DNA from 3 places in the Planococcus sp. 1R117A genome. Region 3 is predicted to be linked to each of the others. Evidence: predicted binding sites of a transcription regulator. Region 3 holds the regulator's gene; each other region holds the start of a gene.
What was found. The regulator LexA, encoded in region 3, represses DNA repair genes until DNA is damaged. The targets are predictions, from matches to a motif close to CGAACATATGTTCG.

Region 1: a site for LexA is predicted at 2,496-2,509, ahead of parE (DNA topoisomerase IV subunit B). Genes of this name have one in related genera too.
Region 2: a site for LexA is predicted at 1,943-1,956, ahead of ruvA (Holliday junction branch migration protein RuvA). Genes of this name have one in related genera too.

What each region holds. Positions count from the first base shown of each region.
Region 1 is NZ_JBPRLO010000002.1:430,793-434,984, reverse strand. Features, by position in the region: gene ACSFXN_RS07590 (hypothetical protein) at 1-216, shown strand, start outside; gene ACSFXN_RS07585 (hypothetical protein) at 320-715, opposite strand; gene ACSFXN_RS07580 (HesB/YadR/YfhF family protein) at 944-1,243, opposite strand; gene plsY (glycerol-3-phosphate 1-O-acyltransferase PlsY) at 1,269-1,859, opposite strand; gene ACSFXN_RS07570 (CoA-binding protein) at 1,994-2,401, shown strand; gene parE (DNA topoisomerase IV subunit B) at 2,524-4,192, shown strand, end outside.
Region 2 is NZ_JBPRLO010000002.1:618,373-622,564, reverse strand. Features, by position in the region: gene ACSFXN_RS08515 (ACT domain-containing protein) at 1-35, shown strand, start outside; gene pheA (prephenate dehydratase) at 52-921, shown strand; gene ACSFXN_RS08505 (transcription repressor NadR) at 1,332-1,865, opposite strand; gene ruvA (Holliday junction branch migration protein RuvA) at 1,991-2,587, shown strand; gene ruvB (Holliday junction branch migration DNA helicase RuvB) at 2,607-3,605, shown strand; gene queA (tRNA preQ1(34) S-adenosylmethionine ribosyltransferase-isomerase QueA) at 3,631-4,192, shown strand, end outside.
Region 3 is NZ_JBPRLO010000003.1:242,583-246,774, reverse strand. Features, by position in the region: gene ACSFXN_RS11025 (hypothetical protein) at 1-159, shown strand, start outside; gene ACSFXN_RS11020 (hypothetical protein) at 330-533, shown strand; gene ACSFXN_RS11015 (hypothetical protein) at 667-1,092, shown strand; gene ACSFXN_RS11010 (hypothetical protein) at 1,140-1,334, shown strand; gene ACSFXN_RS11005 (class I SAM-dependent DNA methyltransferase) at 1,416-2,147, shown strand; gene lexA (transcriptional repressor LexA) at 2,208-2,828, opposite strand; gene yneA (cell division suppressor protein YneA) at 2,995-3,312, shown strand; gene ACSFXN_RS10990 (YneB family resolvase-like protein) at 3,309-3,962, shown strand; gene ACSFXN_RS10985 (DUF896 domain-containing protein) at 4,020-4,192, shown strand, end outside.

The DNA of each region.
Region 1 (4,192 bases), on a different contig from region 3:
TACTGGATTGACGACCGCTTTCCAGGCTGTTCGACGGTCACGAAAGTGGGCTGCAGCGATTTGGAAAAGTTGGAGCAGTGGGGGAAGCAGTACGGATTGAAGGCCGAGTGGATGGACTTGCGCGGCGACTATCCTCATTTTGACCTGTTTGGCGACCATCAGCGCCGGATTTTATCTGCTGAAGGCATGATGGAGCAATTGAACCGCTTCCAGTGACCATAAAGACCCTTTCAATAAAAAAACTGCCGGCGGATTCATTCTTGCCGGCAGTTTTTTCTGTGAAGCTGGATAAGGAAAGATGTGCCGGCAATCAATTGCCTCACGATTCAAGGAAATTCTCAATATACTCCTGCAATTCCGCTTGGATGTCTTCCAATGATTCATCCAGCAGCTCTCCTATGCCTTGGCTGAGCGGGAAGTTTTGGGCAACTGGAAAACCGAAAAAATAGCGTTCACACGTCCAGATCGGGATGGTTTGCAAATCGATCAACTCTTCGTTTTCATCACTGATGCTGATGACAAGAGAAGAACGGTAATCCGGCTGAAAGGGATCGGTGCCTTCTTTGTCAACTCCGCCGTCGAGCACCATATAGTTCTGCAAGAAGGCCGGCTGGTAGCGGAGAAGCCATTTTTCGAGATAAAGCTGCAACTCCGTTTCGGTGTATTCAATCTGCCTTTTCAATTCATCCGTGAATTCTTTTTGAGGAATCCGCATACAGACTACCTTCTTTCAAAAAAAGTTTATGAGTTTCGCCTATTCATGTAGCTGTCATTAACGGGCGGAACGGTGATAAAGCCAAGCTTGGCTGACAGGGGCCGTGCAAGCTTCTCCCGGTAAGTATCCGCGTTTTCCTGGCACTCTTTAATGGATTGAGGCATTGACTGGACAAAAAAACACTGCCGAAGCAGTGCAGGCCGATCTTGGTATGAAGCTGCCAGGTTTTCAGGCACTTTCTTTCTCGTAGGAATAATCCAGTTCCTGCAAATCATCGTTCACCGTGACATGCAAATCGTGGCCATCAAAAAACCAGGCATCACTTTGCTCGACATAATAAGTGACTTCATCTTGTTCAACTGCGGCTGCCGCTTCTGCTGGCTCGTCTTTCGTGACGCCGAGAGAGAACCCCGGCTGAAGCTGGCTTGAGCCGCCGTAGCGAACGTAAAAACGGACCGCTTCTCCAGCAGTGACTTCCATTTCTTCTTGAAACCACTTGAATGCATCTTGACTGATTTTGATCTTCACTCCATGCACGCCCTTTCTTTGAACATTACCATTTGATTTTTGGTTCCGTGCCTGCTTTGATCCGCGAAATGTTGGCGCGGTGGCGGTAAATGATGAATGTCGCCAAAATGACAATGACCGCCAGGAACAGATAATCTCCTGTATAAATGGCATATATTGTGGTATAAATAACAGCGACCACTGCTAAAATGATGGAAGAAAGCGACACCATCTTGGTGATTTTCAACGTGATGAGAAGCACCGCCACCGCCACTAGAAAGAGGGGCCATTGATAACCGAGCAGAATGCCGCCGGACGTGGCCACCGCTTTGCCGCCTTTGAATTTCGCGAAAACCGGGAACATGTGGCCGACTACGGCAATGACACCGAAAACCAAGGGATGGATATTGGTCTCCATATAAAGCGGAATCAATGTCGCGGCTGTTCCTTTCAATATATCCAGTACGGTTACGACGATTCCGGCTTTGGCGCCCAATGTCCGGAACGTGTTGGTGGCGCCCAGGTTGCCGCTTCCTTTTGTCCGGATGTCCGTTTTGTAAAAGATTTTCCCGATCCACAAAGCGGAAGGAATTGAGCCAAGCAAATAAGCTAAAAGTACTGGAAGAAATGTATCCATTTTGAACTCCTTTGAACCATTCTATTTATGTTATCAGTTTAACACGAAGCGAGTTCTTTGGACAATATGTGTCTGTTTGTTCACCATCCGAAAGGAAATCATGTATGATAGAATAAAAAGGACAGGTGATTCCCGTGAACAATCCAAGCCGTGAAGAAATTAAAAAAATCCTTGATTCTGCAAAAACAATCGCAGTCGTGGGGTTAAGCCCCAATCCGAACCGGACTTCCTATATGGTATCTGAAGCCATGCAAAAAGCCGGCTACCGCATTATCCCCGTAAACCCTGCAGCTGATGAAGTATTAGGCGAGAAGAGCTATGCATCACTGACTGACATCCCGCATCCCGTCGATATCGTCAATGTCTTCAGACGCAGCGAATTTCTGCCGGAACTGGCGAAAGAATTCATTCAACTCGATTGTCCGGTATTCTGGACGCAATTGAATGTCGTGGATGAAAATGTGTTTAAGGACTTGAGCGAAGCAGGATACACGGTCATCATGGACCGCTGCATCAAAGTGGAACACGCCATCCTCAAATAAGACCGATTGCGGTATAAAGGGCGCCCAGCGCTCTTTTTCTATGATTATTGACAGATTGGCCCGTTACCGATACGATTAAAAGAAGAAGAAAGTACGAACAGATGTTTGTTGGAGGGAACTTAATGGCTAAAACAAAAAGCACGGCATACAACGAAGAAGCGATCCAAGTACTCGAAGGCCTAGATGCCGTTAGAAAACGCCCGGGTATGTATATTGGCTCAACAGATACCAGAGGGCTTCACCACTTGGTGTATGAAATTGTCGATAACTCCGTCGATGAAGCGCTCGCCGGATTCGGGGACCGGATTACGGTCACAATCCATGAAAACAACAGCATAAGCGTGCGGGATTACGGCCGCGGCATGCCTACAGGAATGCACCGCAGCGGCAAACCGACGCCTGAAGTCATCTTGACGGTGCTTCATGCCGGCGGCAAGTTCGGCCAAGGCGGCTACAAGACCAGCGGCGGGCTTCACGGAGTCGGCGCTTCTGTGGTCAACGCCTTGTCGAAATTCCTGGAAGTGACCATTTTCCGCGACGGCAAAAAGTACCGCCAGCGCTTTGAAAATGGCGGCAAGCCGGTTACGACACTGGAAGAAATCGGCTCGACAAAAGAAAGCGGCACCATCATCCAGTTCCTGCCGGATGAGACGATTTTCTCGACCACCAAATACAATTACGAGACGCTCAGCGAACGGTTGCGGGAGTCCGCATTCCTGTTAAAAGGCTTGAAAATCGAATTGATCGACAAACGGACCGATACGGAAGAAACGTTCTTTTTTGAAACGGGCATTGAAGCGTTTGCCGCTTATTTGAACGAAGAAAAAGATGTCTTGCATCCGGTGGCCTATATCGAAGGCCAGCAAGACGAAATGGAAGTGGAATTCGCGTTCCAATTCAATGACGGCTATTCCGAGACGATTTTGTCGTTCGTCAATAACGTCCGCACCCGTGACGGCGGGACGCATGAAACCGGCGCAAAAGCTGCCATGACGCGCGTCTTCAACGATTACGCACGAAAAATCAATTTATTGAAAGACAAAGACAAAAACCTGGAAGGCTCTGATATCCGCGAAGGATTGGCTGCGATCATCTCGGTCCGGATTCCGGAAGGGCTGTTGCAGTTTGAAGGCCAGACGAAAAGCAAGCTGGGCACCAGTGAAGCGAGAAGCATCGTCGATTCGATCGTTTCCCAGCAATTGATGTACTTTATGGAAGAAAATGCGGACCTCAGCGCATCGCTTGTCCGCAAAGCGATCCGCGCGTCCCAGGCACGCTTGGCCGCCCGGAAAGCCCGGGAAGATGCACGGAATGGCAAGAAACGCAAAAAATCCGACGTCTTGTTGTCCGGCAAATTGACGCCCGCACAGTCCCGGAACGCTTCGAAAAACGAATTGTACCTGGTCGAGGGAGACTCAGCCGGCGGTTCGGCGAAGCAAGGCCGCGACCGGACATTCCAGGCGATTTTGCCGCTCCGCGGGAAAGTCGTCAATACCGAAAAAGCGAAGCTGGAAGACATCATGAAAAATGAGGAAATCTCGACAATCATCCACGCAATCGGCGGCGGCGTCTCGTCTGATTTTTCCATTGACGACATTGCCTATAACAAAATCATCATCATGACCGATGCTGATACGGACGGCGCGCATATTCAAGTGCTGCTGCTGACGTTCTTTTACCGTTACATGAAACCGCTGATCGAAGGCGGCAAAGTGTTTATCGCCCTTCCGCCGCTGTATAAAGTGTCAAAAGGCGTTGGCAAGAAAGAAGTCATCGACTATGCCTGGACCG
Region 2 (4,192 bases), on a different contig from region 3:
AGTCAGCTGAAGTTGTATCAAGTGGATCATCATAAATAGAGGAGTGGTTGGATGGCTGGACAAACTGCTAAGAACCGTATTTCATATTTGGGGCCGGAAGCGTCGTTTACTCATTTGGCGGCGCTCCGAGTATTCCCGGAAGGCAAGCAAGTTCCGTTCGCAACAATCCCGGAATGCATAGAAGCAGTGGCGGAAGGCAGCGTCGATTATGCTGTCGTGCCGATTGAAAATGCATTGGAAGGGTCGGTCTCGCTGACGGTTGATTACCTGTTCCATGAAGTGCAATTATATGTCACGGCTGAAGTGCTTTCGCCGATCGGGCAGCATTTTTTGGTGCATCCGGAAAATGCCGATGCCGATTCATTCGAAGCGATTTATTCGCATCCGCAGGCTTTGGCACAGAGCCATAAATTTTTATATTATACATATAAAAACACACCGCTTGAGCAATACAGCTCAACATCAGCGGCGGCGAAGATGGTATCTGAACTGCCGGAGCGCCCGATTGCGGCCATTGGCAATGAATTCTCGGCACAGAAATATGGTTTGACGATTCTGCATCGGGACATCCATGATTTCCATTTCAACCACACACGCTTTTTTGTGCTGTCGAAAACCGATCATAAACTGGAAGTGGCGAATCACGAAGGCCAAGTCAAAACGACTTTGATGATTTCGCCGCCGAAAGACGACCGGTCAGGTGTGCTTCATCAAGTGCTGTCTGTGTTTGCATGGCGACAGCTGAACTTAAGCAAAATCGAATCGCGTCCGTTGAAAACCGGACTCGGCAATTATTTCTTCATCATCGACGTTTTGGAAGATGAAAGCGACACAATGATGCGCGGTGCGTTCGAAGAGCTGGCCGCCATCGGCTGTGAAGTGAAGACGCTGGGCTCGTATTTTACGTACCGAAGCGAGTAAAGAAATTCCGCAGCATGCGTGCTGCGGGATTTTTTTGTCTGGAGGAGTGTCGAAAAATGGTGAACGCAAATAAACAGTCGCTGAACGCAAATAAAACTTTTTGAACGCAAATAAATTCGAATGAGCGCAAATAAAAAAATCTAAACGCAAATAAAAGTTTTTAACAGCAAACTAAGTATAGAAAGTCCGCTTTTCGCAGGCGAAAAGCATGCATTCAAGGGTTTGAATTTAAATAACTTAACAGCGTAAAAGCCATTCGCTACTGCGAATGGCTTTCTTTAAGAGTACTATGGAACTTTTCGCCAGCGAAAAGCTTATTTATTAAAGAAAAAATGCCAAACGCGCATAAACGCTCTAACCCAATAAAAACCCTGAAACCGCCATCCGGTTTCAGGGTTTTTTCACATATTTTATTCGCTGTCTTCCAGCAAAAAGCCGTTTTCCCGCATGGCGGCTATCGCGCTTTCCAGCATTGCGACGTTTGGCGCGGTAATCGTGTGCAGGTGGGTGCCTTCTGTCAACTCCAGCAAAAAACTCGCTCCGGTGTCGTGGACGCGCTGCATGAACGATTCGACTTCTTTTTCATTTGAAACATGGATGCCGGCTGTCAATTCGCCGTATACCGGATGCTCGACCGATACATCTTTGACGGTGACGCTTGCTGCAACGAGAATTTTTAATTCACGTTCGGTTTCTTCCGGCTGATGGCGGCAGGCGATGCGGCGGCTGATCGTTTCGGTGCCGCGTTCGCGGAGATACAGATAGCCTTGGCTCGTCGCGATGATCGGTTCATTGCGGGCTTTTAAGAGCGTCATGTCGCTGACAATCACTTGCCGCGACACGCCGGCGAAGGCCGCCAGCTCGCCGCCGGTCAATGGATCACTCGAGAATTTTAATTTTTCCAGAAGGATTTGCCGGCGTTGTTCGCCGTAGAGTTTTGTCATAGTGGAATCCCAGCTTTCTTAAATGTTATTTCTATTTTAACATGCCTATTTTCCAAACGGGTTTATTTCGTATAAGGCGAACAAATATGCTATAATCAATAGGTTAAATTGAAGGGGCGACGTACATGTACGATTACATAAAAGGGGTTGTCACACGAGTGACGCCTGAATATTTAGTAGTGGAACAGCAAGGGATCGGCTGGCAGATTTTTGCCCCGAATCCATACTCATTTGGAACAGAGGAACTGCAAGTCTTTGTCCATTATCACGTAAGAGAAGACGCACATCTGCTGTTCGGTTTTCCGACACTTGAGCAGCGGGAATTGTTCCGCAAGCTCATCTCGGTATCCGGCATCGGGCCGAAAGGGGCGCTCGCGATTTTAGCAAGCGGGCAGCCGCAGCACGTCATTGAAGCGATTGAGCGGGAAGACGAGTCGTATCTCGTGAAATTCCCGGGCGTCGGCAAAAAGACGGCACGCCAGATGATTCTCGATTTGAAAGGCAAGCTGTCGGAGTTTTTCGGCGAACCGTTCGAAACCGACGTGGCGCATGGCTTGTTGGCGCATGACGAGGTGGAGCTTGAAGAAGCGATGCTCGCGCTTGGCGCACTTGGCTATTCTGAACGTGAAATAGCGAAAGTGAAGCCGAAATTGAAAGATCTCGATTTGAATACGGAAGGCTATATGAAAAAAGCCTTGCAATTATTATTGAAACAAAACTGATGAAAAGGAGGCGAACGGCATGGAGGAACGGGTAATCGGAGGCGAGATTTCTGAATTTGACGAGCGCTTTGAGCAGTCGCTGCGGCCGCAATTTTTGGCGCAGTACATCGGCCAGCAGAAAGTGAAGCATAATTTGGAAATCTTTATCGAAGCGGCAAAGATGCGCCAGGAGAGCTTGGACCATGTACTTTTGTACGGGCCTCCCGGACTCGGTAAAACGACATTGGCAACGGTGATCGCCAATGAAATGGAAGTCAACGTGAAAATGACGAGCGGACCGGCGATTGAGCGCCCGGGCGACTTGGCGGCTATTGTGTCGTCACTGGAGCCGGGGGATGTGTTGTTCATCGATGAAATCCACCGTTTGAACCGCTCGATTGAAGAAGTGCTGTATCCGGCGATGGAAGATTTCTCTTTGGATATCGTGGTCGGCAAAGGGCCGACCGCGCGTTCGGTGCGGCTCGATTTGCCGCCATTTACATTGATCGGGGCGACGACGCGCGCTGGTGCGTTATCAGCGCCGCTGCGCGACCGCTTCGGCGTCCATGCACGGCTCGATTATTATGATACTGAATCGCTGACGGAAATCGTGGTGCGCAGTTCAAAGCTGTTTGAAGCGGAAATCGACCCGATTGCGGCTGTTGAAATCGCGCGCCGGTCTCGCGGGACTCCGCGTATTGCAAACCGCTTATTGAAGCGTGTCCGTGATTTTGCACAAGTGCGCGGCAACGGCACCATAACGGAAGACATTGCCAGCCAAGCGCTTGAGATGCTGCAAGTCGATCCGCTCGGGCTTGACCATATTGACCATAAATTGATGACCGGCATGATGACGCGTTTCCGCGGCGGCCCGGTCGGACTGGATACCATTGCGGCAAGCATCGGCGAAGAGTCGACGACGATCGAAGACGTCTACGAACCGTATTTGCTGCAAATCGGCTTTATTCAGCGGACCCCTAGAGGCCGTGTCGTAACGCAGATGGCCTATGAGCATTTCAATATGGAAATGCCGGAATGATTCTAAATAAAGGAAGTTTTTAGACATGAACGTTAACGATTTTGATTTTCACTTACCGGAAGAATTGATTGCACAAACACCGCTGCTTGACCGTACGTCGAGCCGGCTGCTTGTGATGAATAAAGAAACAGGCGATGTCACACACCGCCATTTCCGCGACATTAAAGACTACCTGCATGCAGGGGATACGCTCGTATTGAACGATACACGCGTCTTGCCGGCGCGTTTGATGGGTGTCAAGGAAGAAACCGGCGCCCATATCGAATTGCTGCTATTGAAGCAGATCGAGGAAGACGTCTGGGAAACGCTCGTGAAACCCGCGAAAAAAGTCAAAGTCGGCACTGTGATTTCATTCGGCGACGGACTTTTGAAAGCGGAATGTACGGGTATTCTTGACCACGGCGGACGCCATTTTAAAATGATTTATGACGGCATCTTTTACGAAATACTGGACCAACTGGGCGAAATGCCGTTGCCTCCATATATCCGCGAGAAACTGGAAGACCAGGACCGCTACCAGACCGTTTTTGCCAAAGAACGGGGCAGTGCGGCGGCTCCGACTGCCGGCCTTCATTTTACCGAGGAAC
Region 3 (4,192 bases):
GAGTCAAGAGAAGGTGTGGCCACCATGGCTCTTTCTGAAAGCATCGTCCAGTATGAGGACGTTTTTGGAGAACTGAATATTTTTAATAAAGCAGACGTTAAATTGGTGAAAGTTAAAGATTATACAGAGCCGGTCACCACTTCTAGAAGAGGCGGTTAAGAAAGATGCCAAAGAATTTTATGTTGATTGGGAAAAGCTCTTGAACGGGAAAAGATTATTTTCCTGAAATAAGGGTATATATAAACTAGATAGCCTTTACCTCTATTTAATAATTCGTACTGAATTTTCTATGGCAAACGCTGCCAAGAGAATTTTGTGGGGGTGATTAAATGAAAAAGGTACAAGGAGTAAAGAGTTTACTGAGGTACCTCGAAGCAGCGGATTATCCGATGACTGAAGAGCGGGTGCAAGAATACATGGCCCAACGGAAGATTCCGCATAACCAGTCTTATGGCGATACGATTTTTTTTGATTTAAGCCATATTGATTGGTGGATAGCAGAACAGCGGAAACTGGAGAACAAAAATAATTAAGTTTTAACAACACCCTGAAGCCGGATCCTTTTCAAGAAAAGAATTCGGGTTCGGGGTATTGTCTTGCCTAAAAAAGTAACTTTCTTGGATGGCGGACGTCTTAATGACGAGAACGAAATTGGAGGAACCCTGGATGAAGATACTTAAGGTTTTAATTGTACTGCTTATCGTATTATTCCTTGGAGCGATTGGTGTGTATTATTTCGGCACTAATATGGCTTCAGAAAAAATTGTAGACGAAGCAACAGAAAAACTGGACACCAGCGGGCAAATGGAAAATATACAGTCGTATGTGGAAGATGATCCTGAATTGTCAGGTTACATCGAAGAAGCAAAGGTGGCTGACGAAAGTTCCTTGCCATTCAACTCAACCGGACAGGCAACACGGGTATTGATCCAAAAAGTTGGGCTGACGGAATTGAACAATATTAAGAGTGGTGTCGAAAATGGAACCATGTCTCATCAGGAAGCCATTCAAAAACTGGAACAGAACCTGACGGAAGAAGAGATGCTGGCATTGAAAGTCATCGCCTATAAAGAGATCTACGGAAAACAATAAACGCTATCTATGGTAAACTGGAGAAAGTATACAGAGGAGGTCAGTGAATGAAAACATTTCAAGTAGAATTCTATTTTGACCAGGGGAATACAATTGTCCTATCTGTACAGGCAACAGATAAAGAAGCTGCTTTAGGTAAAATTCCTTCAAACGGAACTTACGATGTAATAGATGAAGCAAGCGGGAAAATCTATCGCATCACCATTAATCTTGTCAAATATATCGTAGTCAACGCATCTTGATAAAACAAGCATCGCTCTCGCAGCGAATGCTTTTTTTATACCTAAAAATAAGGGAGCTTTCAGACAAGGGGATGAAGAAAAGTGGAATTCAAAGGCGCTAGTGCGTATGATCAGAAAGATTTTTTAAATCAGTATCTACAAAGGAGAAGCCGGGAAGAAAGCCCGAATAATGCGATTGAAAAACCGATGATCATGGAACTGCTGGGAGAGCTAGAAGGGAAAAACATACTGGACTTGGGATGCGGAGATGGCAGCTTTGGGAAAGAGCTGCATACGGCTGGAGCAAAGAGTTATACGGGTGTCGAAGGTTCTGCGCAGATGGCTACAATGGCGAAAAATAACCTGAAAGGCACCAATAGCAGCATTCTCCAAGAAGCGATGGAAACTTATGCGTTTTCTCCGAATAAATTTGATCTCGTGACTTCCCGCTTTGCCATTCATTATGTTGCTGATATAAAAGAGCTGTTTATAAAAGTGCATCAATCCTTAAAAGAAAATGGCAAGTTTGTCTTTAGCGTGCAGCACCCACTGACAACTTCTTCTTTTATCAGCAAAAAAGAAGGCGAACGAAAAGGCAATTGGATTGTGGATGATTATTTTAACACAGGCGAACGAAAAGAGCCGTGGATTGATAAAATCGTCGTAAAGCATCACCGGACCACCGAGCAATATTTTAGCTCTCTCACAGAGGCAGGCTTTAATGTGGTCTCGCTGCGTGAAGGCGAACCGAAACGGGAAAATTTCAGGAATGAGGAAGAGTACCAGCGGCGCAAAAGAATTCCTATTATGCTGGCGTTTTCCTGTGAAAAATAAAAGTGGAAAAAGAGGTTCATTCATAGAAAAAACGCTGAGAATTTTTTCTCAGCGTTTTAATTAAAGGATTTGGCGATAAACGCCAACCACTTTGCCTAAAATAGAGACTTGATCGACGATGATCGGATTCATCGAGGAATTTTCAGGCTGTAAGCGGAAATAATTATCTTCTTTGAAAAAGCGTTTCACTGTTGCTTCGTCATCAGCGGTCATGGCAACTACAATATCTCCATTGTTAGCTGTCTGCTGCTGTCTCACTACCACGTAATCTCCGTTCAAAATACCTGCTTCAATCATACTTTCACCCATAATTTCAAGCATGAAAATATGGTCATCTTCAGTACCGTAGGATTGAGGAAGCGGGAAGTATTCTTCAACATTTTCAATGGCAGTAATCGGCACCCCTGCAGTAACTTTACCAATTAACGGAACATGCAACACGGGGTTTCTTTCAATTAACGCATCTTCTGTGCTTATAATTTCAATTGCTCTTGGTTTAGTTGGGTCTCGGCGGATCAATCCTTTGCTTTCCAAACGGGCCAGATGGCCGTGGACAGTCGAACTGGAGGCCAGGCCAACTGCTTCTCCGATTTCACGAACGGAAGGCGGATAACCTTTAGCACGAACTTCATCTTTTATGAATGTCAAAATATCTTCTTGGCGTTTCGATACTTTTTTCAACAGTTTCACCTCTTTTTAGTTGTTCAGTATGTTTTTCTACCCATAGTATACCAACTTGGGATATGAAATGCAAACATAGGTTCGAATTTCTTTGTTGACAAAAACACCTGTTCGCATTAATATAAGAACATACATTCCGAACACACATTCCTAGGAGGCGGTTCATATGACAATCATTCAAAAAAACTCTTATTTTACAGCATTATTTACCCTTATACTTGTATTTTCAATTTTTTCGGTAATCATCCATAACAATGAGAAAACACAAATGAGCCATGTTCAAATTGAAGAAGGCGATACTTTGTGGACTTTAGCGGAAGCATTCAGTGGAGACACCCCTCATCAGCAATGGATTGATGAAATTATGAAGGAAAACGGATTAACTACTGCTAAAATCGTTGCGGGCCAATCACTCAAGATTCCCAGCGACCAACTCAAATACACCCCTGATGAAACCATCAAGCTGGCAGGTGACGCAGAATGAAAAAAACTGCGTTAATTTATTGCCGGGTCAGCACCACGAAAGATACACAGGAAACTTCGCTCGAAAGGCAAGAAGAAGAGCTGCTGAAATTTGCATTTGAACAAGGATATATCGTCGATCAAATATTTTTCGATCAGCATAGCGGCTATGAAATGGACCGTGAAGGCTTATTGGAAATGTTGAACTGCATAAAGACCGAAAAAATAGATGCTGTTTTTATCCAGGATGAAACCCGTCTTGGACGAGGGCATGCCCGCATCGCTCTTTTGCATGTCATGAAAAAATACGGCGTTGAAGTCTACACTTTATCTGACCAAGGACCGATTGCCTTGAATGATATGGATGATATGGTGCTGGAAATTTTAGCGATCGTCGAAGAATACCAGCGGAAAATACATAACGCCAAAATTAAACGAGGCATGAAACGTGCAGTTGAAAACGGCTATAAACCCGAAAAGAATTTGAAAGGGAAAGGCAATCCGGAAGGACGGGAGCGCCTTGATTTGCCAATCGACCAAATCGTAAGCCTGAAAGAAAACGGACTGACATTCCATGAGATTGCAGTTACTTTGCAGGGATTCGGCTACCAGGCGAGCAAAGCGACTGTCCATCGCCGCTATAAAGAATTTGAACAGATGAAACAGGGCTAATATATTGCAGAAACCCATCTTCTTTTGTACGATATGTAAGTAGAAAGGTGGGATTTGATGTTATCACCCGATAAATTAAATCGAATTAATGAATTATCACGTAAATCCAAAAGAGCAGGACTGTCGATAGAAGAAGCGAAAGAACAATCTTTATTGCGCCAAGAATACTTGCAGACATTCCGGAAAACGATGCGCGGAACCATTGAAAATGTAAAAGTGATCGATCCGAA